2 regions of the Exiguobacterium sp. HSB13 genome follow, and region 2 is predicted to be linked to the other one. Evidence: riboswitches for the same ligand, from Rfam matches in the RefSeq annotation. Region 2 holds a riboswitch; the other holds the start of a gene.
What was found. A riboswitch is a leader RNA that binds a small molecule or an ion and turns the genes downstream of it on or off. The one in region 2 is predicted to bind S-adenosylmethionine.
Positions count from the first base shown of each region.

Region 1: it holds a riboswitch for S-adenosylmethionine, as region 2 does, so the genes downstream of both, ACZGCQ_RS09400 (methionine ABC transporter ATP-binding protein) here and ACZGCQ_RS13670 (Na+/H+ antiporter NhaC family protein) in region 2, are expected to answer to the same signal.

Region 1 is NZ_JBUZOM010000001.1:1,767,627-1,778,911, forward strand. It holds gene sufC (Fe-S cluster assembly ATPase SufC) at 1-477, opposite strand, end outside; gene ACZGCQ_RS09385 (MDR family MFS transporter) at 611-1,861, opposite strand; gene ACZGCQ_RS09390 (MetQ/NlpA family ABC transporter substrate-binding protein) at 1,941-2,774, opposite strand; gene ACZGCQ_RS09395 (methionine ABC transporter permease) at 2,807-3,472, opposite strand; gene ACZGCQ_RS09400 (methionine ABC transporter ATP-binding protein) at 3,469-4,491, opposite strand; SAM riboswitch class I at 4,568-4,672, opposite strand; gene ACZGCQ_RS09405 (bifunctional cystathionine gamma-lyase/homocysteine desulfhydrase) at 4,730-5,896, opposite strand; gene ACZGCQ_RS09410 (PLP-dependent cysteine synthase family protein) at 5,889-6,812, opposite strand; gene ACZGCQ_RS09415 (S-ribosylhomocysteine lyase) at 6,809-7,273, opposite strand; gene ACZGCQ_RS09420 (class I SAM-dependent methyltransferase) at 7,277-7,915, opposite strand; gene ACZGCQ_RS09425 (thioredoxin family protein) at 8,455-8,736, opposite strand; gene gcvH (glycine cleavage system protein GcvH) at 8,835-9,218, opposite strand; gene ACZGCQ_RS09435 (arsenate reductase family protein) at 9,283-9,645, opposite strand; gene ACZGCQ_RS09440 (DinB family protein) at 9,680-10,132, opposite strand; gene ACZGCQ_RS09445 (acyl-CoA dehydrogenase family protein) at 10,208-11,285, opposite strand, start outside.
Region 2 is NZ_JBUZOM010000003.1:7,335-18,619, reverse strand. It holds gene ACZGCQ_RS13680 (aldo/keto reductase) at 123-935, opposite strand; gene ACZGCQ_RS13675 (hypothetical protein) at 1,093-1,296, shown strand; gene ACZGCQ_RS13670 (Na+/H+ antiporter NhaC family protein) at 1,340-2,650, opposite strand; SAM riboswitch class I at 2,732-2,836, opposite strand; gene ACZGCQ_RS13665 (metal ABC transporter solute-binding protein, Zn/Mn family) at 2,906-3,919, opposite strand; gene ACZGCQ_RS13660 (alpha/beta hydrolase) at 4,089-5,078, shown strand; gene ACZGCQ_RS13655 (histidine phosphatase family protein) at 5,096-5,686, shown strand; gene ACZGCQ_RS13650 (YwpF family protein) at 5,683-6,174, opposite strand; gene ACZGCQ_RS13645 (hypothetical protein) at 6,317-6,643, shown strand; gene ACZGCQ_RS13640 (nicotinate phosphoribosyltransferase) at 6,690-8,141, opposite strand; gene ACZGCQ_RS13635 (cysteine hydrolase family protein) at 8,159-8,692, opposite strand; gene ACZGCQ_RS13630 (4a-hydroxytetrahydrobiopterin dehydratase) at 8,856-9,131, shown strand; gene ACZGCQ_RS13625 (hypothetical protein) at 9,121-9,621, shown strand; gene ACZGCQ_RS13620 (hypothetical protein) at 9,641-9,904, shown strand; gene ACZGCQ_RS13615 (rhomboid family intramembrane serine protease) at 9,955-10,695, opposite strand; gene acpS (holo-ACP synthase) at 10,764-11,144, shown strand; gene alr (alanine racemase) at 11,122-11,285, shown strand, end outside.

The DNA of each region.
Region 1 (11,285 bases), on a different contig from region 2:
AAGAATTTCGTTACGTTTCTTTTCTCCACCTGAGAAACCTTCGTTGAGGTAACGGTGTGCCATTTCTGAAGGCATCTCGAGAAGACCCATTTGTGAATCGAGCTCACGGATGAACTTCATGAGTGAGATTTCATCGCCTTCTTCACGACGCGAATTGATCGCTGAACGAAGGAAGTCTGAGTTCGTGACACCACTGATTTCGCTTGGGTACTGCATTGCGAGGAACATTCCCGCTTGTGCGCGCTCATCGACTTCCATGTCGAGGACGTCTTCGCCGTCGAGTGTGACTGAACCAGATGTCACTTCGTACGATGGGTGCCCCATCAATGCTGATGCGAGTGTTGATTTACCTGTCCCGTTTGGTCCCATGACCGCGTGGATTTCCCCGCCTTTGATTTCCAAGTTGACGCCTTTCAAGATTTCCTTGCCGTCGATCGCGACGTGTAGATCTTCAATCTTCAAGTGTGAAGCCTTCATGTTAGAATCCCTCCATCTATTCATTTCGTGACTGACGATTCAGAACACGAGCGTTACTAATTTAGTATCATTCTAATCTTAAAGAAACATCGCGTATTATTCAAGCGTCATCGCTCGCTGATTTTTCTCAAAATCATGCGTTTTGTTGAGAATCATTCGAAAGTTTCACCGGTTCCTCCAGTTCATCGATCGTCGAAGCCCGATGAATCCGTTGTGACAGTAAGAGCAGTGGTATTCCGAATAATGTCAAGCCCGCTAATATCCCGAAAATCGGTAACGGACGGTCCGCTCCATATAAACTTAACAAATGTCCTCCGGCGATCGGACCGATTGATTGTCCGATCGACGTCAAGCCCATCGCCCCGAAGTAACTGCCCCGTAATTCTGGCTTCGCGAACCGATCGGTTAAGATATCAGTCATCGTGAACATCATGACTTCCCCGCACGTGAAGATGAACATCGCGACGATCATCAACCAGATCGCGTTCGCATTTCCCATGATGAACAATCCGATCGCAACAGTCGCAATCCCGGTCGTGATCGAGACGAGTGGTGACGTCTTGACACCAAACTTCATGATTGGATACTGGACGATCAAGACGGTGATTGCATTGATCGTGATTAAGATCGCATAGAGTGTCTTCCCGCCTTCAAGGAGTGACGTTTCCGTCAAGAACTGTGGCAAGGTCGAGTTGAACTGGCTGTAGCCAAAGACCCCGAAGATGATGCCGGCAAGTGCCAGCGTAAAGGCGATATCCGTCCGCAACAGACGAACCGTTGCTCCGAATGACACCTTTTTCCCACCATGCGTCTCGGTGATTGGATAGCGTTTGAATAAGATACCGATCATCACCCCGTACACGATATAGACGAACGCCGTGATGTAAAACGTCGCGGACGTGTTCCCTGCACTCAGCAGCAAGGCGATTCCCGGTCCGATCGCTGCTGCGATGTTGATCATCGCGTAACGGATATTGAAGACGAACAATCGGTTCGCTTCGTCCGTCGTATCACTGATCAGGGCACGGGCGGACGGTTCAAAAATCGAGCGACAGACCCCGTTCAAGGCACGGAGCGTAAAGAATGCCCAGAATGTCTCGACTTGTGCCAGCGCGATGAAGACGACCGCGAACCCAATCGTTCCGGCAAGCATCATCGTCCGCCGTCCATAACGGTCTGACAAAGTACCACCGATGAAGCTCATGACGAGACTGGCGATCGCCGAAATACTGAGCACCCAGCCGACATCGACCGGATCAAACTTCAGGACGGTCGTCATGTAGATGGCGAAGAACGGCATCGTGATGAACGTTCCGAGACGCGAGAAAAACGTCCCGAACAAGACCCCGAGTGTCAACGGATGCAGTTGACGTATGCGTTGCATATGATTCCCCCTAACCCCTGTTTCAGACAAATGAAAAGCATCCTTCCATTATATAGGAAGGATGCCGGTTTCGGTGAACTTATTTGCTGACTGGAACGACCGCACCTTTGTACTTGTCGAGGATCCAATCTTGGTTTTTCTTCTCGTGCAGAACGTCAAGAAGTGCTGTGACACGCTTGTCTTTCTCATCACCGTCACGTGTGACGATGATGTTGACGTATGGTGAAGACTCATCTTCTGATGCAATTGCGTCTTTCAATGGGTTCAGACCGTTATCGATCGCATAGTTCGTGTTGATAAGGACCGCGTCGCCTTCATTGTTTTTGTAAGCTTGCGGAAGAAGTGATGCTTCGATGTTCGTTTTGAACTTGAGTTTCTTCGGGTTCTCTGCGATATCACCGAGTTGTGCATCTGTCGTTTTACCGTCTTTAAGCTTGATCAATCCTTCATTTTGAAGGAACGTCAAGACACGACCGCGTTCCGCGACGTTTGAGCTCGTTAAGATCGTTGCACCGTTTGGTAACTTATCGAGTGACTTGTATTTCTTCGAGTAAATCCCGAGTGGTTCAACGTGGACGCCACCTGCGTTCGCGAACTTATATGATTTGTTTTCTTTCTCTTGTTGCTCAAGATACGGTACGTGCTGGAAGTAGTTCGCATCGATTTCTTTTGAAGCGAGTGCTTTGTTCGGAAGTACGTAATCTTGGAACTTCTGGATTTCAAGCTTATAACCTTTTGCTTCGTATTCTTTTTTGACGTGCTCAAGAATCTCAGCGTGCGGTACGTTTGATGCACCAACGACGAGTGTTTTGTCGTCGCTACCTGATCCTGATGATTTTTCACCACATGCAGCAAGGCTGATTGCTAAAACAGATACAGCGGCAGTACCTACGAATTTTTTCCAAACTTTCATGAATGATTCCTCCAATATGAATAAGATTTGAATTAACGTTTATCGATTGCACGGATCAGCAAGTCACCAATGATTTGGATGACGAAGACGATCGCTAAGATTAAGAGTGTCGCAATGACGATGACATCGTTTTGAGAACGCTGGAATCCTTCGATGAAGGCCATGTCCCCAAGTCCACCTCCGCCGACTACTCCGGCCATTGCCGTATAACCGACAAGTGAGACGAGTGTGACCGTGATTCCCGAAACGATGGCAGGCAACGCTTCCGGGATTAAGACTTTATAGATGATCTGGAACTTCGTCGCACCCATCGATTCAGCTGCCTCGATGACACCTTTATCGACTTCGCGTAACGCGAGTTCAACCATCCGACCGTAGAACGGTGCAGCACCGAAGATCAGTGCTGGTAGTGCTGCCGTTGGTCCGAGGAACGAACCGACGATTGCTGTCGTGAATGGAATCAATAAGATCAGTAAGATGATGAACGGAATCGAACGGAAAACGTTGACGACCAAGCTCAAGATTGAATAAAACGCCCGATTCTTGAATAATAACTCTTCGTTTGTTGCATACAATAATAGACCAATGATCAAACCGAGAACGAATGTCGAAACCCCAGCGATTGCCGTCATATAGACGGTACTGCCTGTCGCTTCCCACACCATGTCCCAGTCTAGGTTGTCAAAGAATGAAATCATCGGTGATCCACCTCCACTTCAACATCACTGGCTTGAAGCTTCGTGATGACCGCTTGTGTTGCTTCTGTTTCCCCAATCAACTGAATGAACAGTGTACCGAGTGCCCCTTCCTGTGATTGACCGACGTTTCCGCCGATGATGTTGAACAGGACCGGCGAATCCTTCATGACTTCCGCGAGGATCGGGCTTTCCGCCGTCGATCCGACGAACGTCAACTGAACGATCTTTCCGGTTGGGTACCGTTCGCGTAGTTTCGCGAACGTCAACTCGTTTTCAGACGGCGACGTCAATTGTTTGACGAACTCCTTCGTCATCGCTTGCTTCGGATGACGGAAGACTTCTGCGACCGGTCCTTGCTCGACGATTTTACCGGCTTCCATGACGGCGACCCGGTGACAGATTTTTTGAATGACGTGCATCTCGTGTGTGATCAAGACGATCGTCAGTTTCAGTTTTTCATTGATGTCGACGAGTAACTCAAGGATTGAATCCGTCGTCTTCGGATCGAGTGCACTGGTTGCCTCGTCACATAAGAGAACGTCCGGGTTCGATGCCAGTGCCCGAGCGATACCGACACGTTGTTTTTGACCACCCGATAATTGTGACGGATAGGCTTTTTCGCGTCCGTCCAAACCAACGAGTTGGATCAGTTCCGCTACCCGTTCCTTGCGGTGTGCTTTCGGGAAGCCACCGAGCTCGAGTGGGAACATGATGTTCTCTTCAACCGTCCGTGACCAAAGTAAGTTGAAGTGCTGGAAAACCATCGAGACATTCTTGCGGACGCCTCGTAATTCTTTTGGTTTGAGTGATGTCATTTCGACACCATCGATTTGGATCGAACCACTCGTTGGTGCCTCGAGCATATTCAGCAATCGGATCAAGGTCGATTTCCCTGCTCCGGAATAACCGATTATTCCAAAAATTTCACCGCGCTCGATTGTCAAATCAACATTCGCAACGGCTTCGACCGCTCCGCGCTTTGAGCGATAAATCTTTCCTACGTCTTGTAAACGAATCACAACTGTCCCTCCTAAATAAAAAAGTGCGCGCGTTTTAGAGCAAACGCGCGCACTTTTCAGTACACAAAACCATTTGCTCTCATCTCCCAGACTTTTGTCTGCTGGAATTAGCACCACTTCGGATTAGATCCGCGGTTGCCGGGTTTCATCGGGCCAGTCCCTCCACCACTCTCGATAAGAGTTTCGGTATTAAGTTTGTAGAATATATTCTGAATATTAGCAGGGGTTATTTTTGTTGTCAAACAGTTTTTTCAGAAACTTTTTCGAGGAACGTGAAAGCACGTGTTAAGTCTTCTTTCAAATCTTCCGCATCCTCAAGTCCAACTGAAATCCGGACGAGACCGTCCGTGATACCGAGTTCTGCCCGACGTTCTGCTGGGATCGACGCGTGCGTCATCCGTGCCGGAACCGAAATCAGACTCTCAACGGCACCAAGACTCTCAGCAAGTGTGAAGAAATGTGTCGCCTCGACAAGTTTTTCTGCGTTCGCTGCTGAACCGACATCAAAGCTGATCATCCCACCAAATCCAGTCGCTTGTTTCGCTTGGATGTCGTGACCAGGATGCGATGCAAGTCCTGGGTAGAAGATGTTCGAGACAATGTCTTGCGCTTGTAAGAACGCGACGAGATCATGTGCTGTCTCTTCGATTGCATCCATCCGGATACCGAGCGTACGAAGACCACGGACGAGCAAGAAGCTGTCTTGCGGTCCAAGCACGCCGCCTGTCGAGTTTTGGATGAAGTGCAACTCTTCGCCGAGCTCATCATCTTTAACGACGACAAGTCCAGCGACGACGTCCGAATGTCCGCCGATGTATTTCGTCGCACTGTGCAAGACGATGTCTGCACCGAGTGCGAGTGGTTGTTGATGATAAGGTGTCGCGAACGTGTTGTCGACGACAAGTTTAAGATCGTGACGTTTGGCGATCGTTGCGATTGCTTCAATGTCCGTTACTTTCAACAACGGGTTCGTCGGTGTTTCGACGTAGACGATCTTCGTGTTGTCTTGGATCGCTGCTTCCGTTGCCGCAAGGTCCGTCGTATCGACGAATGTCACTTGGATATTGAACTTCGGTAAGACGCGTTGCATCAAGCGGAACGTACCACCGTAGACGTCATCTGTCATGACGATGTGGTCGCCAGACTCAAGCAAGTGGAAGACGGCATGGATTGCTGCCATCCCAGAACCGAAGGCAAAACCACGTGCGCCGCCTTCAAGATCTGCAATCAATCGTTCGATGCTCGTCCGTGTCGGGTTCGCTGTCCGTGAGTATTCATATCCGTCCTTGAGTTGACCGATTTTATCCTGCTTGTATGTGCTTGTTTGATAGATTGGTGGTGTGACGGCTCCTGTTGCCCGGTCGACACCTGTTCCTCCATGAATCAATGCTGTCTTCTTACGCATGAGTTTCGTCCACCTTTTCAAAGATTTGTTGGCTTAAATAGCGTTCGGCACTGTCTGCGAAGACGGTGACGATCGTACTGCCGGGGTGACGCTTTGCGATATCAAGCGCAGCAACGAGCGCTGCACCTGCTGAACTACCAACGAGTAATCCTTCACGAGCGGCAAGTGTATGGACCGCATTAAACGCATCGCGGTCAGAAATCGTATGAATCTCGTCAACGAGCTCACGTGGCACGAGACTTGGCCATTTTGCTGTTCCAATGCCTTCTGTCTTATGCGGACCGGCTGGACCACCATTTAAGACGGAGCCTTCCGGTTCGACGATCGCTGCTTTTGTACCGAGACGTTGTTTTAAGAAGTCCGCTGTTCCGGCGAACGTACCACCTGAACCACAACCGGCAACGAACCAGTCGATGTGCGACAAGTCCGCAATCAGCTCAGGACCGAGTGTCCGCTGATACGTGACTGGATTCTCTTCGTTTTCGAATTGTAACGGAACGTAACTGTTCGGAATTTCCTGACCGAGTTCTTTAGCCCGGTCGATAGCCCCTTGCATATCGAGTTCAGTCGGCGTGTTGACGACGGTTGCGCCGAGTGCCCGCATCAACGTCTGTTTTTCTTGACTGAATTTTTCCGGAACGACACAGATGACTTGAAGATCATATTTTTTAGCGGCGAGCGCCAAGCCGATGCCGGTATTCCCGGCTGTCGGCTCGATGATCGTACCGCCTGGTGTCACATGTCCGTTTTCGATTGCTGCATCAACGAGTTGAATGCCAAGGCGGTCTTTGACGCTGCCCCCAGGGTTCATCCATTCGAGCTTCGCCAAAATGCGCGTACCAGCAGGCAAATCGAATGAAGTGATCTCGTAGAGTGGTGTGTTTCCGACGAGGTCGCGGACGTTGTTCGCGATCATCCGAAGACGATGTCCCATTCATCACGACCGGCAAGCATTTTCTCGGCATAGTGCTTCGCTCCTTTGAGGTCATGTGCGCTCGCAAATCCACATTGGACTTCGTTTTGCGCTGGAATCTCTTCTGCTGCAAGGACGTCATTCAATGTCTTCTCAACGAGTTCGCTCATTTTTTCGACCGAGTCGAAATTCATCATCGCCATGTAGAAACCTGTTTGGCATCCCATCGGCGAGACATCGATGACATCATCCGAGTAGTTGCGGATGTTTTCAGCAAGTAAGTGCTCGAGTGTGTGCATCGCACGCATCGGCATTTGTTCAACGTTTGGTTGCGTGAAACGGATATCGTATTTGACGACTTGGTCGACTTTACCTTCTTTATAACCCGCGACGCGGATATAAGGTGCTTTGACTTTCGTATGATCCAGGTTAAAGCTTTCGACGTTCATTTTTTGAAGTGCCATGATTTATTCCCCCATTTTCTTGGCTTCTACGAGCCAGACGAAGTGATTGTATTGTGTGAAGTTAACAGTGAATCCCCGTGCTGTAAACAATTCTTCCATGACTGGAATCAACGGATAAAACTCGCGTTCGAGATCGTCTGCTAATGCATCAAACCCTTGAGCACGTGCTTCGCGGATCGTTTGCAGGCGTGCCTCTTCTGAGACGAACATCGTATCCGCATAGACGATTTTTCCGTCTGCCGGTAAATGTGACGCCATCAGCTCGATTGCTTCTCCCTTTTCCTCATCCGTTAGATGATGAAACGCATACGTCGAAACGAAACTGCTTACTTCGTTCGCTTCGAACGAGAGGAAGTGACCGTCTTGCACAGCAAGCGTTGGAATCTTTTCCGTCAGGATTGCCCGCATCTCCGGACTTGGTTCGACGGCGAGTACGGCGTCGTGACGTGCCAGAAGACGTTGTGTCAGGTTCCCTGTGCCTGCTCCGAATTCAATGACCGGCGACTGCGCTTTATCCGCTACTGTATCCAAAATCTCATCGTATCGACGAAAGACCTCTTTATACTCTGGATCATGTCCAGTTACTGTCTCGTCATACGTCGATGCCCATTCTGTGAAAACATCCATAAAACGTACTGTCATGCCTTGTCGTCCTCCATCTCACCAGTTAATTCCGAGTAATCGGATATGAATTAAAGTAATTTTCCTTATTCGCATTGTAGCAAGGAGATGCTATCCTGGCAAGCGACCGGCTCGAAAAACTTCCAGAAAACAAAAAAAAGGCGTTGCCGGCGAACCGACAACACGAATAATGTGGTTAGAAATGCTACGAAGGAAAACCCAGCTCCATTCGGAATTGTTCGCTCTTCCGCGTGGAGGACGGCGCCTGTTCGACATGATCGCCAGCTTACGTTCACTTCCTGATCGGTCCTTTCGATCCACCACCCGTTCATTGCACCGCTTCGTCTTTGGGGGACGACTTAAGGGGAAACAATACACCGGCTTAGGATGGGAGAAAGGGTTCAGGACTTGAATCGTATTGAACGGTCATCTCTGCTAGACTTCCTATAATGCATTTCTAGAAGTTGTTATGAATATACCATTCATATTTCTGCGTTGTCAACGGATTATTGTAAATATTCCGACAATTTAACAAAAAGAAAAATCCAGTCGGACTTTTCTTACCGTTCTTGACAAAAAGCAAAGACATTTTGGACAGACTGGAAGGCATAAAGTCGCTCTACGACTTGATTTTCTTCAATTCGCAGCAACGCAGGAACACTCATGACGCGGGCTTCTTCTAAGAAATCCGGAATGAAATTCCCGTTCGCCTTCTGAATCGATTGACCTGATTCCGTCGCTTCGACGATATCTAGCATGCGCTCCGCGATGGCGCATGTCCCGCACATCGGTGCATAGACATACAATAGCCCGTTTTCTGGGACGGTCGTGACCTCTTGCATGGCGGTCGCTCCTTTCTTCGTGGTATCTGTCGTCAGTATACAAAAAAAAGAGAGCGGACGAAACGCAAGCGCCTCGTTCACTCTCTTTTCGTTAAGTATTACTCGTTGATCATCGATTTGTATGCTGCAGCATCCATCAATGCTTCGACTTGTGAAGCATCTTCGATTTCGATGTCGACCATCCAAGCACCTTCGAATGGTGACTCGTTAACGAGTTCTGGGGAATCCGAAAGGTTTTCGTTGATGGCAACGACTTTACCAGAAATCGGTGCATATAATTCCGAGACTGTCTTGACCGACTCGACTGAACCGAATGGCTCGTTTGCTGAGATTGTATCCCCGACTTCAGGCAATTCGACGAAGACGATATCCCCGAGTTCGTGTTGCGCGAAATCCGTGATTCCGATGCGCGCCTTGTTTCCTGATACTTCGACCCATTCATGTTCTTCCGAATAGCGTAAGTTGTCTTTTACTTGACTCATTTCCGATTCCCCCTGTGGACTAATTTGGACTAACGTGTTCAGTATACCAAAATCGACTCTGAACTTAATACCATTTTCCTTGATACATTTCTTCCTTGAAGCCGATCGTGACGTCTTTCCCGTCTGTGACGATCGGACGCTTCAGCAACATGCCGTCACTTGCGAGCAACTTGTATTGCTCGTCTTCCGATAACCCTGGCAGTTTGTCCTTAATCCCTTGTGAACGATACGATTGACCGCTCGTGTTGAAGAATTTCTTCAACGGCTCTCCACTCTTTTGATGAAGTTCTTGGATCGTCGTTGCAGATGGCGTTTCCTCGACGATATGCTTGTAGTCCACTTCGACACCGTGCTGTTCGAGTGCTTTTTTCGCTTTGACGCACGTACTACATTTCGGATAGCCGTACATCGTGACTGTTTTTGTCATGTTCCTCACCTCACCTTCAAGAGTAGCAGATGGATCACTTCTGCTTCAAGCGTGCGAGCGCCCCGTCAATCTGATCTTGGTGATGGGCGTCATGGGCAACGAACGACTCGACGAATGTAAGTGGTCGGAAATCCTCATAGGTTGCTTCAAACTGCTCGTCAGACAGACGATCAAGGTGATTGACGATGTCACGCCGGACACTGATCGCTTTTTTCAACAAAGCAAGCGGATCGATATGATGCGCATATTCGACCGCCAGTCGATTGAACTGATCAAAATCCGTCTCGACGAGTGTCAACGGTTCGTCCGGTAATTTCGAAATGGCATGATCGTAATAAAACCGGTCCCATAAATACAGATGACTGACGCACTCAAGGACGGTCCACTTGTTAAGGGCGAGAGGCAGATCCCACTCTTCCGGCGTCAAACGTTCAAGGGATTGATAGTAGGCAATCGCAAATTGCAGTTCAACCAATTCTTGGCGCATCTCGTTTTCCTCCTCCAACCAAAAACTTCGCCTTTACAGAGATTTTCCCTGCAAAGGCGAAGCGGTAAACCTGACTTAGACCGTATATTTGTTTGACTCGATGAGACGTTTTGCAATATCGCGTTTCGTACCGATGACGTTGATTGGCTGATAACGACTGAATTTTTTCAGCGCTGAGAGCAACATCCGGAGTTCGTCGCCGCTTGCTGCCGCGTAGAGTGTCTCTTTCGCGTCACGTTCGACAGCTTCGAATGCTTGTTGCGCGAAGACTTCCGTGTAACGGACTTTCAGTTCGCTCTTCTCGATCCCTTTGTCGGCAATCGCTTTGTCCGTCCGAACGATTGCTGACTCCAGCGCATAAATCGCACTCATGATGTCGGCTGTGTTCGCTAAGATTTCTTGCTCCCCTTGGAGTTTGTCCTGGTATTTCTGGACCGCTGTTCCGGCAGTCAACAAGAAGATTTTCTTCATCATCGCGAGTAAGTGGCGTTCGCGATCAAGTGGTGCCGTTCCGATTTCGGTCGGCATGAAGCTCATCACTTCTTGTTGCAGACGCTGTGCTTCCGCAAGCAACGGCAACTCGCCTTTCATCGCTTTCTTCAGCAATGTTCCTGGGACGAGGAGACGGTTGATCTCGTTCGTTCCTTCGAAGATTCGGTTGATCCGCGAATCACGGTACATGTTCTCGACTTCATATTCTGCCATGAAGCCATAGCCACCGTGAATTTGAACCGCTTCATCGATGACATAATCAAATGTTTCCGAAGCAAAGACTTTGTTCATCGAGCATTCAATCGCGTACTCCGCGATTGCATCGGCGATTTTCTTACCGTCCTTGCTCTCTTCTTCAGACAACTGATCGAGACTGTCTTGGAACAGACCACCCGTCCGGTAGACCGAACTCTCCATCGCATACGTCTGTGCTGCCATCGTCGCGAGTTTTTCTTGAATCAATGGGAACGAGCTGATTGGTGTCTTGAACTGTTTCCGTTCGTTCGAGTACTGGACTGCGAGATCGATCGCCCGTTTTGACGAACCGACAGCACCGACAGCTAATTTGTAACGACCGACGTTCAAGATGTTGAAGGCGATGACGTGACCGCGTCCGATCTCACCAAGGACGTTATCGACTGGTACTTCTGCATCTTGTAAG
Region 2 (11,285 bases):
AGTTGCGTGAAACGCGTCATTCTTTTTGTTACGAGATAGGGTGGCAGATCATCGTTCTGCCACCCCTCTCTTTGTGGAAACGGACTTTTGAGTCAGCCTCATCTTTTACGTGAATCGTCAAATTAAAAATCGATTTCGTCCGGATCTGGTCCAAGGCGGACGTCCGTTGCAATACGATCAATTTTCTCAAGATCATCGGCATCGAGTTGGAAATCAAAGACGTCGAAGTTTTCCGCAATGCGTGCTGGTGTGACAGATTTCGGAAGAGCGACGATGCCGTTGTCGAGGTGCCAACGTAAGACGACTTGTGAAGGTGTCTTGCCGTGTTTCTCTGCGATTTCCTTGAAATCGTTGATTTCGAGGAATTTCCCTTGCATGAGTGGACTCCATGCTTCGACTTGGATGTTGTGATCTTGCAAGTATTCATGCAATTCGTGTTGTGGCAATTGTGGATGCAACTCGACTTGGTTGATCATTGGTGCCATCAAGCCCTCTTCTGCCAATGTATCGAGGTGATGTTCTTTGAAGTTCGAGACACCGATCGCTTTGATCTTACCTGCTTCATACAGTTCAACCATTGCTTTCCACGCTTCGATATAGCCTTCGACCGGCCAGTGGATGAGATAAAGGTCAAGATAATCTGTTTCGAGACGTTCGAGCGATTCTGCGAATGCTTCCTTCGTCCGACCGGCACGAATATCATCGTTCCAGACTTTTGACGTTAAGAAGAGATCCTCACGTTTCACGCCGCTTTCCTTGATTCCTTTTGCGACACCGCGCTCGTTTTTATAGACAGCAGCCGTATCGATATGACGATAGCCGACACGTAGTGCTTCAGCGACAGCAGCTGGTGCTTCTGTTTCTTCGTCTACTTGCCAGACACCGAATCCGATTTGGGGAATCGTAATACCGTTTGAAAGTTTTGCGTATTGCATGTGTTACTCCTCCTCATAAAACGTAGTTTAGATTTGCTCGTTTAGTTTAGCATGAACGAACGAAGACGTCCGTTTCCATGCTCATGGAGGAATAAAATACGGTAAAATAGAAAAGAACCATGAGATTTAATCGTGTGTTAAAAGAGGGGGAGAAAAGATGGCTCAAAAGAATAAAAAGTTATCCAAATGTACTTGGCTTAGTATTGGCGCCTTGTTAGTAACGCAGGCAGTGGGTCTATTTCTTAGTGCGCGAAAATCAGGACGTAATCCATGGGTTTGGGGAGGCGCTGGACTTGTTCAATTCCCGCTTCCGGCAATTGCTTATTTAATCTTAGAACGACAAGCGAAGCAGAAAAAATAATAAAACAGGTCCAATCGTCGACGCGATTGGACCTGTTTTATGGTTACGAAGAAATTTTTTCTTGCTTCGTCGCTGTCTTCTTCATGCGTGGCAAGCCGAAGAAAATGGCGATTGATCCACAGACGAAGAGGAGGAATGGATAGAACAGATACGGAATCAGTTCAGGAGAAGCCGTTTTCGTCAATTCTGCTGCAATCAATAGTTGTGCTCCATACGGAATGATGCCTTGAATCCCACAAGAGAAGATATCAAGAATACTCGCTGATTTCTTGCGATCGACTTCATACGTATCGGCGATTTCAGCTGCCAGTGGTCCAGCGACGAGAATCGAGATCGTATTGTTTGCTGTCGCAAGATTCGTCGCACTGACGAGTGCCGCCATACTGAATTCGGCACCGCGACGCTGTGAAATCTTGCGTGTCAGCGTCTCTTTTAAGAAGGCGATTCCACCGTTGAACGTAATCAAGCTGACGAGACCACCCATGAGGAGCGTCAAAATGGAGATCTCCGCCATGCCCATCATTCCTTCAGACATCGAGAGGACGAAGCCACTCAAGCCGAAACTACCATCGATCATACCGATGATACCGGTTAGCAAAGTACCACCAATAAGGACAAGGATGACATTGACGCCAAATAGTGCAAGGACGATGACAGCAAGGTATGGAATCAACTTATAGAACTCAAATGCTTTTGCTTCGACGACGTCACCAGAACCAGACACGAATGCGAGCAAGATGACCGTCAAAATAGCAGCCGGTAGGACGATCATGAAGTTCGTCCGGAATTTATCACGCATGTTCGTTTTTTGGGTCCGGACGGCAGCAATCGTCGTATCCGAGATGAACGACAAGTTATCGCCGAACATCGATCCACCAACGACAGCAGCCGCTGCTATCGCAACGTTGATGCCTGTCGCTTCATGAATACCGAAGGCGATCGGCGCGAGTGCAGCAATCGTTCCAGTCGATGTTCCCATTGCCATCGAGATGAAGGCGGCAATGACGAACAGACCACTCATCAGGAGTGATGGAGGGAGGAACGTCAAAGCAGCATTGACGGTCGCATCGATGGCACCGATTGCTTCTGCCGTTCCAGAAAACGTACCGGCTAATAAGAAGATGAAGACCATGATCATGATATCGGGATTTCCGGCACCCGTTGCAATTCGTTCAACCGTTTGATTGATGGATCCTTTCGTCGTGATTGCAGCAAAGATCAAAGCGATCAATGCAGCGATGAGGATCGGGAATTTGTAAAAGTCGCCATAGAAGATCCCGGCTCCGATGAAGAGGACCAGGAATACGACGAGGGGAAGCAGTGCCCATTTGTTAGGCGTGATCGTTTCATTCATTGTTGACACCTCGTTTCTCAAAGATACAAAAAAAGACCCCTTCGCAAGAAAGAAGGAGGTCTTTATGAAATAAAGACGCTCTTCTTATCTCTCAAGCTTTCGCTTGCTGGATTTGGCACAGTACGAATCAAATCGTCCGCTGCCGAAACATCATTGGGCCAGTCCCTCCGTTTCTCGCGATAAAAAGAAGTCATTCAATTGTTGTAAAACACGTTTCTTACCGTACCGTATTGAGTAACGCGTGTCAACTGTACTTTACTGAAGTGCTTGTTTCAATGTTTGGACGTTTTCTTCCATCAACTTGAAATAAGAACTGTTTTGTTGTGCTTTCGTGACCGACTCTAGGTTATGAATCGTCACGGATTCAGCTCCGATTTCTTTTTGGATGACACGTGCGACCTTAGGTGAGACCGTCTCTTCGAACGCGACGTATTTCAAATCATGCATCCGTGCTTCTTTCACTAAAGCAGCCAGTTGCTTTTGTGACGGTTCATCGGAAGGAGAGATTCCCGCAATCGGTAGTTGCGTGAAACCATATCGTTCTGCGAGGTAACCGTATGCGGCATGTGTGACGAGAAGTTCTTTTTTTGATCCGTCAGCAACCGCTTGTTTGAATTGTTCGTCCAATTCATCTGCTTGCTGATCGAACGTTTTTAAGTTTTTCTCGAATGTTGCTTTGTCTTTTGGTACTTCTTTTGATAAGGCAGTTGTAATCGAGCGTGCCATTGCTTTCGCGTTGACAGGATCGAGCCAGACGTGTGGATCGTATTTTCCATGGTCATGACCCTCTTCTTCATGCGCATGTTCATCCGTTGCATGATCATCGTGCCCTTCTTCTTCGTGGGCATGTTCGTCTTCTGTATGCCCCTCTTCTTCATGTGCATGAAGTGTAGCATCCGATTCTAGTAAGTTGACATCTTTACTCGTCTCAATGAAGCGGACGTCTGTACCCTTTAGGCTCTCTTGAATTTTTTTCGAATACGGCTCAAGCGTCGTACCCGTTAAAAGGAACAAGTCTCCTTTAGCAATCTCAGTGAGTTGTTTTGATGTTGGTTCGTAAGAATGGGGATCCGCTCCAGGTGGGACAATCATTTTGACATTGACTTGATCGCCACCAATTTCGCGGGCGATAGCAGCCGTCGCAAACGTTGATGCGTAGACTTCTGTCTGTTTGCTATCTGAAGTCGATGAATCGGTATTTGATCCGCAAGCCGCGAGGACACTTGCACTCGCGAAGGCGACTGTTAAAGCAGGAATGATTTTTTTCATTATATGATACCTCCATTATTAAAACGTAACTATTCCGATTTGGACTTTCTCACTATAGCGGAACACCGATGAAGCGTCAAGTACGAATACCAAGACGTTCGACTTCTTTTAAAACGGGGTAAAAGGATAATAAAGTGAAGAAACTGGCACGTCTTTTGGAGGTGATCAAGTGAAACGTGAAACTGCATGGCTAATGGGGGGAGCTGCATTATTGACGACAGCAGCAGCGGGAGCGAGCATCTGGAACAATTACGGTGCATTACTTCGGTGGACCGAACCCGCCTTGCCACTCACAGAAAAACAACTTGCACCGCGGACACTCATCTATAAACAGGTGGGGGACCGCACCTTACAGCTCGATCTCTATTATCCGCTGGGGGAAGGACCATTTCCAATTGCCATCTACGCACACGGTGGTGCATTCGTTCGTGGAGAACGGGACGATATGTTCTGCTTTAGTCCAATCGTCGACCGCCTACTTGAACTCGGAGTTGCCGTCTGTAGCATCGATTATCGTTTGTTCGAAGAGGGCAGTTATTTTCCGGATAACCTCGAGGATGTACGGGATGCGTTATGTTTTTTGAACAAGGAAGCAGAGGACCTTCGTATCTTAAGAGGACGGATGATGGTATGGGGAGACTCTGCCGGAGCCGCACTCATGTTGACGACGGCACTTGCCCCAACTGCTTTTGTCGGAGAGCGTGATGAACGCCACATGCCATTGGTCAGTGGTGTCATCGCTTTATATCCGCCGACGAATTTTTTATTGTTTAATTTCATTCAGACTTGGATTGCCCACATTAAGTTCTATAAGGGTGGACGGGAAGAATGGCGCAAGCTGATGACACACGTCTCACCGGTCACACACCTATCTTCGGATGCCCCACCGATCATGCTCTTGCATGGCAAAAAAGATCCAATCGTTCCCTTTTCGCAAGCACTCCATTTCGTCGAAAAAGGAGCCGATGTCGGAGCTGATGTCCGTTTATTTTCTTTTCCGAACGGTACCCATTCGCTTGCCAGTTTTGCTCAGACGGAAAATCCATTGAAGATCGAGCGATTGCTCGAACGAATTGAGCGTTTCACCTGTCAGGTGCTACTGTTGCCACCGCGACAACTTCCGAATGGAAAACATGATACAATCAGTCATATTTCTTAAATGAGGGAGACAGAGACATGACTGAAATTTGTTTAGTGCGGCATGGTCAGACGGATTGGAACTTAAACGAACGGATTCAAGGAAGAGAAGATATACCGTTGAATGCAACAGGAAGAAGACAAGCGGAACTCAGCGCCGCTTATCTAGCGAATGAAAAATGGGATATCTTATTAGCAAGTCCGTTGTCCCGTGCTGTTGAGACAGCGGAAATCATCGGGCGTGCTGTCGGTTTGACGATTACGGCGACAGACGAGCGACTCGTCGAACGCGAATTCGGTGCCGCCTCTGGTGAACCGGTCGCAGCGATTTACGAGACCGTTCAAGCGAACGATACGACACTTGTGCCAGGTCTCGAAACGGAACAAGCCATCCAGGGTCGCGTGTTCGAGGCGCTACAGGAAGTGACACGCATGCATGCGGGCAAACGGATCTTGATCGTCTGTCACTCGCATACGATTAAGGCAGCTTTATCATCGATTGATGCGACGTTCAGTTACCGGACACCTTTGAAAAACGCGTGTGCGAATTATATCCAATATACGGATCACTATACGATTGATCGAATCAACGTAGCGGATCACATCACGGACGAGGTCGAAAAACCTTAAGAGACTGGCGCTTTCGGGTGTTCTGCTAGATATTGCTTGAACGTTTCCTTTGCAATGCTCGTAATATGCGCGCCGCGCTTCGAACGACGATCCTTATATTCTTGGACGAGTTCTTCGCCAGCGAATCCATCTTCGACGACTTCGCGTAGGATTGATTCAGATAAATCATTCTTCATCATGACCATCTTACCCGTGAAGACATACGAGACGTGTTCGCTTAAGGCAGTCCGTTCAAGGGGCGTGACGATCATCGCGGCAGGATCATTATCAGGTCGTGAGATCGTGATTTCAATCAAAGCACGTAAATGTTTTGTGAACAATTCATCGACGATCGGCTGATCCATCGGAGGAACGACGATTTCTGCAACCCACTGTGCCGTCTGTTCGGTACTAACCGTCAATCCGTCCTGAATGGCGACGGGAATCGTCGTATCACGTCCTGATTCGTCCATTAAAATGCGTAACGTGCATAACTTAAAGGTTTTCATGAAAAAATGCCCTCCTTTGTTCGCTTACGATTTTCCTACAGTATACCGTGAGGAATGGGGGACGGGAAACTTTTCCTGACGAAATTCGTATGAACTATGTTTAAATAAGACTAGATACTACTAAACAGGAGGATCGTTCATTATGCCGCAAGTACTCATTGGAATATTAGGAATCCTGGGTATCGTTCTACTTGCCCACCATATCATCATGTATTGGCATGCTGAACCGACAGACCGCCCGACGCTTGCATATCGCATTGCGCTCCTGATTGCCTGTTTGCTACTCATTAGTGGAAGTGATCATTTAATCAGTATTTTCTACGCTGATTCCTTAGCTGAATTCGGTCAACGCATCACGTATATCGTCTTCATCGGAGGTGCACTCGGCTTCGCGTGGTACTTTCGTAAGAAGATGGAACAAGCGCCAACAGAAATGACACCTGTCGGAAACGAAGCAGGATTAACATGAGAAAAAACGCCGTTCTTCCTGAGGAGGAACGGCGTTTTTTGGCGTCTTATTTTAAACCACTCGCCAGTCGGGTATCCCGAATCATGTCGAGTTTGAGCTTCCAGAGACGATCGCTGAATGTGACAGCATAAATCTCTGGCAAACGCAGCCGTTTGTACTCTTCCCAGAGACGACCGATCTGTGTTTCGTGGAAGTGGCGACTTTCTTCAATCGTTGGGACCGTATAGACCAGTTCTCCATCTTTGAAAATTGGTTCAAGTAACCGCTCGACCTTGAACTGTTCGATGCGATTTCGGAACGATGGGTCCCGGACGTCGATGAGATCGACAGCTTCAAGTGTCGACGGATCTTCGTCCATCAACGTCACGTAATCCCCTTTGAACTTATCCGTCACTGGATCGATGATGCGATAGACTTCCTTGATGTGAGGCGTCGTCGTCTTGGCTTTTGACGAGGATACTTTAATGACGGGTGCGAGCTCGCCATCTACTTCACGCGCGACTAGTTTATAGACCATCCCAAGAGCCGGTTGTTCGTAGGCCGTGATGCCACGTGTTCCGACGAGGAACGTATTGGCTTGGGCACCTTGGATGCGCAAGTCCTGGATGACGTATTCATCGAGGTCACCCGATAAAACGATATCGACTTCCGGGAAGCCAGCTTCGTCAAGCATGTTGCGGGCACGTTTTGACAAGTAGGATAAGTCACCGGAATCGATTCGGATGCCGCGTAGTTTATGTCCTTTGGCTTGGAGTTCTTTCGCAACCGTGATCGCATTCGGAAGACCACTCTTGAGCGTATCGTACGTATCGACGAGTAATGTCGCCTGATCCGGATAATGAGAAGCGAATGTCCGAAATGCCGTCAATTCGTCATCGTGGAATTGAATGTCGGCGTGCTCCATCGTTCCGCCACACGGGATGCCGAAGTCGCGTCCTGCTGAAGCAAGGCTTGTGACGTCAAAACCAGCCAGGTATGAAGCACGCGTTCCGAAGTAAGCGGCATCGATTCCTTGCGCGCGACGAGCACCAGCTTCGAGGAACTTCGCACGGGGAGCCGATTGACGAATACGTGCGTATTTCGTCGCGATGAGCGATTCGTGGTTCGCGATGTTCAGAATCGCAGTCTGTAAGAGTTTCGCTTCAAAGATGCGTGCTTCGATCCGAATCAGTGGTTCGTTCGGGAAGACGATTTCGCCTTCTTTGACACTTGAGATCGAGCCATTGAACTTGAACTGACGCAGTTCATCCTTGAACTCATCCGGGAAGCCGATCATCTCTTGCAAGTACGTGATATCTTCTTCCGTGAAACGGAGTGTTTGAATATACTCGATGATATTTTCGAGACCCGCAAAGACGACATAGCCTCCTGCGAACGGATTCGAACGGTAGTAAACATCAAAGACGGCGCGTTCATTATGACGTCCTTCTTTCCAATAGATATACATCCACCGTGGTAAGTACAGATCGGTATGGAGTGCAAGATTACGTTGTAACATGACGGACAGATCCCTTCTTATTCGCCGACGACTTCTGCGCCGATCGATTGTTTAAAGTGTGTAAGCGCCCAGTCGTGACCCGTCGCGTTAAAGCTTGCGACTGCATCGGCATGGACGACGATACGATACCCGAGATTGTAGGCATCGACAGCTGTATGAAGGACACAAATGTCCGTACAGACACCGACGAGGTGGACTTCGCGGATACCGCGTTCACGCAAGCGTAAATCGAGGTCCGTCCCGGCGAACGCACTATAACGCGTCTTGTCGATGACGTGATCGGCGACCCGTGCCATGGCTGCGACTTTCCCGAACAGATCACGTCCATGTGTTCCGCGGATATTATGAGGTGGGAAGAGGACAGTTTCCGGGTGGAACGTATCGCCTTCCTCGTGAATATCGTTGGCGATGACGACGTAATCTTCCGTTGAAAACTCCTCCATCAACGTAGCGATCCGTTCTTCAATCGCTTGTCCTGGTTTTCCGCAAGTCAGCTTTCCTTCGTCAGCAACGAAATCGATCGTGTAATCAATGACAATCAGAGCGCGCATATGCGTAAGCCCCTTTCCGATTTTGAATTAGTGTTCTCTTTCACATTGTACTCTATCTCACACAGAAGGCAAAAGGAAGAAATCGGATACAAACAGGTATAGAGAAGTAAGAGAATGGGGTATAAGGTATAGGACGAAAATGATAGTAGAGGAGGAGAAAGGGATGGCTAGGTTGAATGAGTATGAAGTGGAAGAGCGTCTTGAGCGGTTGCAGGATTGGAGTGTCGTCGATGATGAAATCGTCCGGACCTATACACTTGCATCGTTTCCTGCGGCACTGGATTTCGTACAGGAAGTCGGGAGTGTTGCGGAAAACTTGAATCATCATCCACGGATCGTGATCGACTATAAAAACGTCACACTTGCTGCGACGACTCATGATGAAAACGGATTGACGGAAAAAGACTTTCAACTTGCGGAGGCCTGTGATGCCATCTAAACTTTCGATCACATTCGGTAGCGGTTCGTTCGTTGAACAAATTCGTTCCCGTGATGCTCATATTCGTGTCGCTAGCGGAAGCGGCGATGCCATCCTCTGGATGGAGACGGACTCGAAATCACCTTTTCAAAGCGGCAATACCTACACGTTGCTCGAATCACGTGGCAACTTTTCGGATGAAGGCAGTCTCTTCTACTGGTCGATTCCGGCAGATCAAAATAGCGGGGATCTATTCGTACATCAAGTGATGTCGAATCCGAAAGTCATTGGAGCAGAATATGGTGGTTTCCAGGCATTTCGGATTGGACGTGTCGAGAAGGGAACGGATCTTGTCTTATTGATCCAGTTCCATGAGACAGGGGACGGGGCTCGTTATGCAAAATCAGTTGAACGTCTCACGGTAGACCAGTATGCTGAAGAGGCAGGGAAGTCGTTCGCGCCTTCTCCCGTCATGAAACGGTATCAAATCGTACCACCAACAAATGAGTGAGATGCAGGGGGACTAACAGATGAAGAAGAACTATTTTGTCGTAGCAACACTTGGTGGCGCACTTGTCGGCGCTACTTTATCACTACTGCATAAAGATACGCGTCAAGCGCAGTTCGCAGCAGTGAAACGGACATTCAGCGGCGCAGGAACACAATTGTCTGCTGTCAAACAAGATCCAAAAGGACGTTTTGAAGAATTAAAAGCACTCTATACGGACAATCAGGAAACGATCCATAACCTGATTGATGATGTGAAGGACTTGGCAGAAGTTCTTCGCAAATAAGCTAAAAAAGGGACTCGCGCTAAAAGCGTGAGTCCCTTTTTTATGCCGGTTTACAAGTAGCGGAAGAATAATCCGAGTACAGCAAATGCGATGATGATGTAGAAGAATACACGGCCAAGTTGACCAGAACCGCTGACGAAGACAGGACCACCGCTCGTACGACGACCGGTTTGGAACGGACGTGTGAATGGAACGGCACGATTACCGAAGACGAATCCGAAGAGGAATCCGAGGACGAAACCGTACAAGTGACCGAAGACAGCAACGTTCGATCCAAGCAACGTAAAGACTGCCGTGACCGCGGTAAAGATGTACACAAGACGTGTATCATCTGCCATGATGACCGTCCGTTTGAACCGACTTAAGTAGACGTAAAAGCCAAGCAGACCAAGAATGGCACCAGATGCTCCAGCTTGTCCATAGAACGGTTCATTGATTTTCGTAAAGTACGTCAAGATGTTCGCAAGCGTACCAACGAGCAAATAAAAGGCAGCAAATCGACCATGACCGATCATCCGCTCAAGCGGTGGAGCGAAGATGACGAGAGCAAACGTATTGAACGCAATGTGCCAAAAATCGTAATGCAAGAACGTTGCTGTGACGACACGCCACCATTCACCTTGTTCGATTAAGAGATTGATGGATGCCCCTGCATTTAGAGGAGAGAATGTCAGATTAAGGAGTGGGCCCAACTGTTCGATGACAAACAGGGCGACTTGGATTAAAATGAACAACGAAACGACCGGATAAGAACGTGTGAACGTTTGTAGGTTTTCCGTTCGACTAAACATGACAACACCTCGCTTCATCTTCATTCTATATGAAGATGGCGAAGAATAGTACTGTGGAGGCGCCTTGGATGATTTATGGAATTGGAATCGATTTAGTGGAACTGGATCGAATCGAGCAAACGCTTGAGCGCCAGCCACGTTTTGTAGGAAGAATCTTGACGCAGGCAGAGCAGGAACGATTTCAATCGCTCTCGGGACACCGTCGCATCGAGTATCTCGCTGGACGTTTCGCCGCAAAGGAAGCGTTCGTCAAAGCATTCGGAACCGGCGTCGGAAAAGAAGTCTCTTGGCAAGACGTTGAAATCTTAAACGATGAGACGGGGCGACCGATCATGAGTGGACCATTCGATGGCGTCATCCACGTCTCGATCACACATTCAGAACATTATGCATCTGCGCAAGTCTTATTAGAGAAGAGGGAATGGGATGTACCGACCAACTTGGATTGAAATCGATCGGGAAGCGATCGCACATAATATACGCGAAATCAAAACACGGATGGGCGAACAACAGGTGATGGCGGTCGTCAAGGCGGACGGCTATGGTCACGGGGCAGTGACAGTTGCTGAGATCGCTCTTGAGAACGGAGC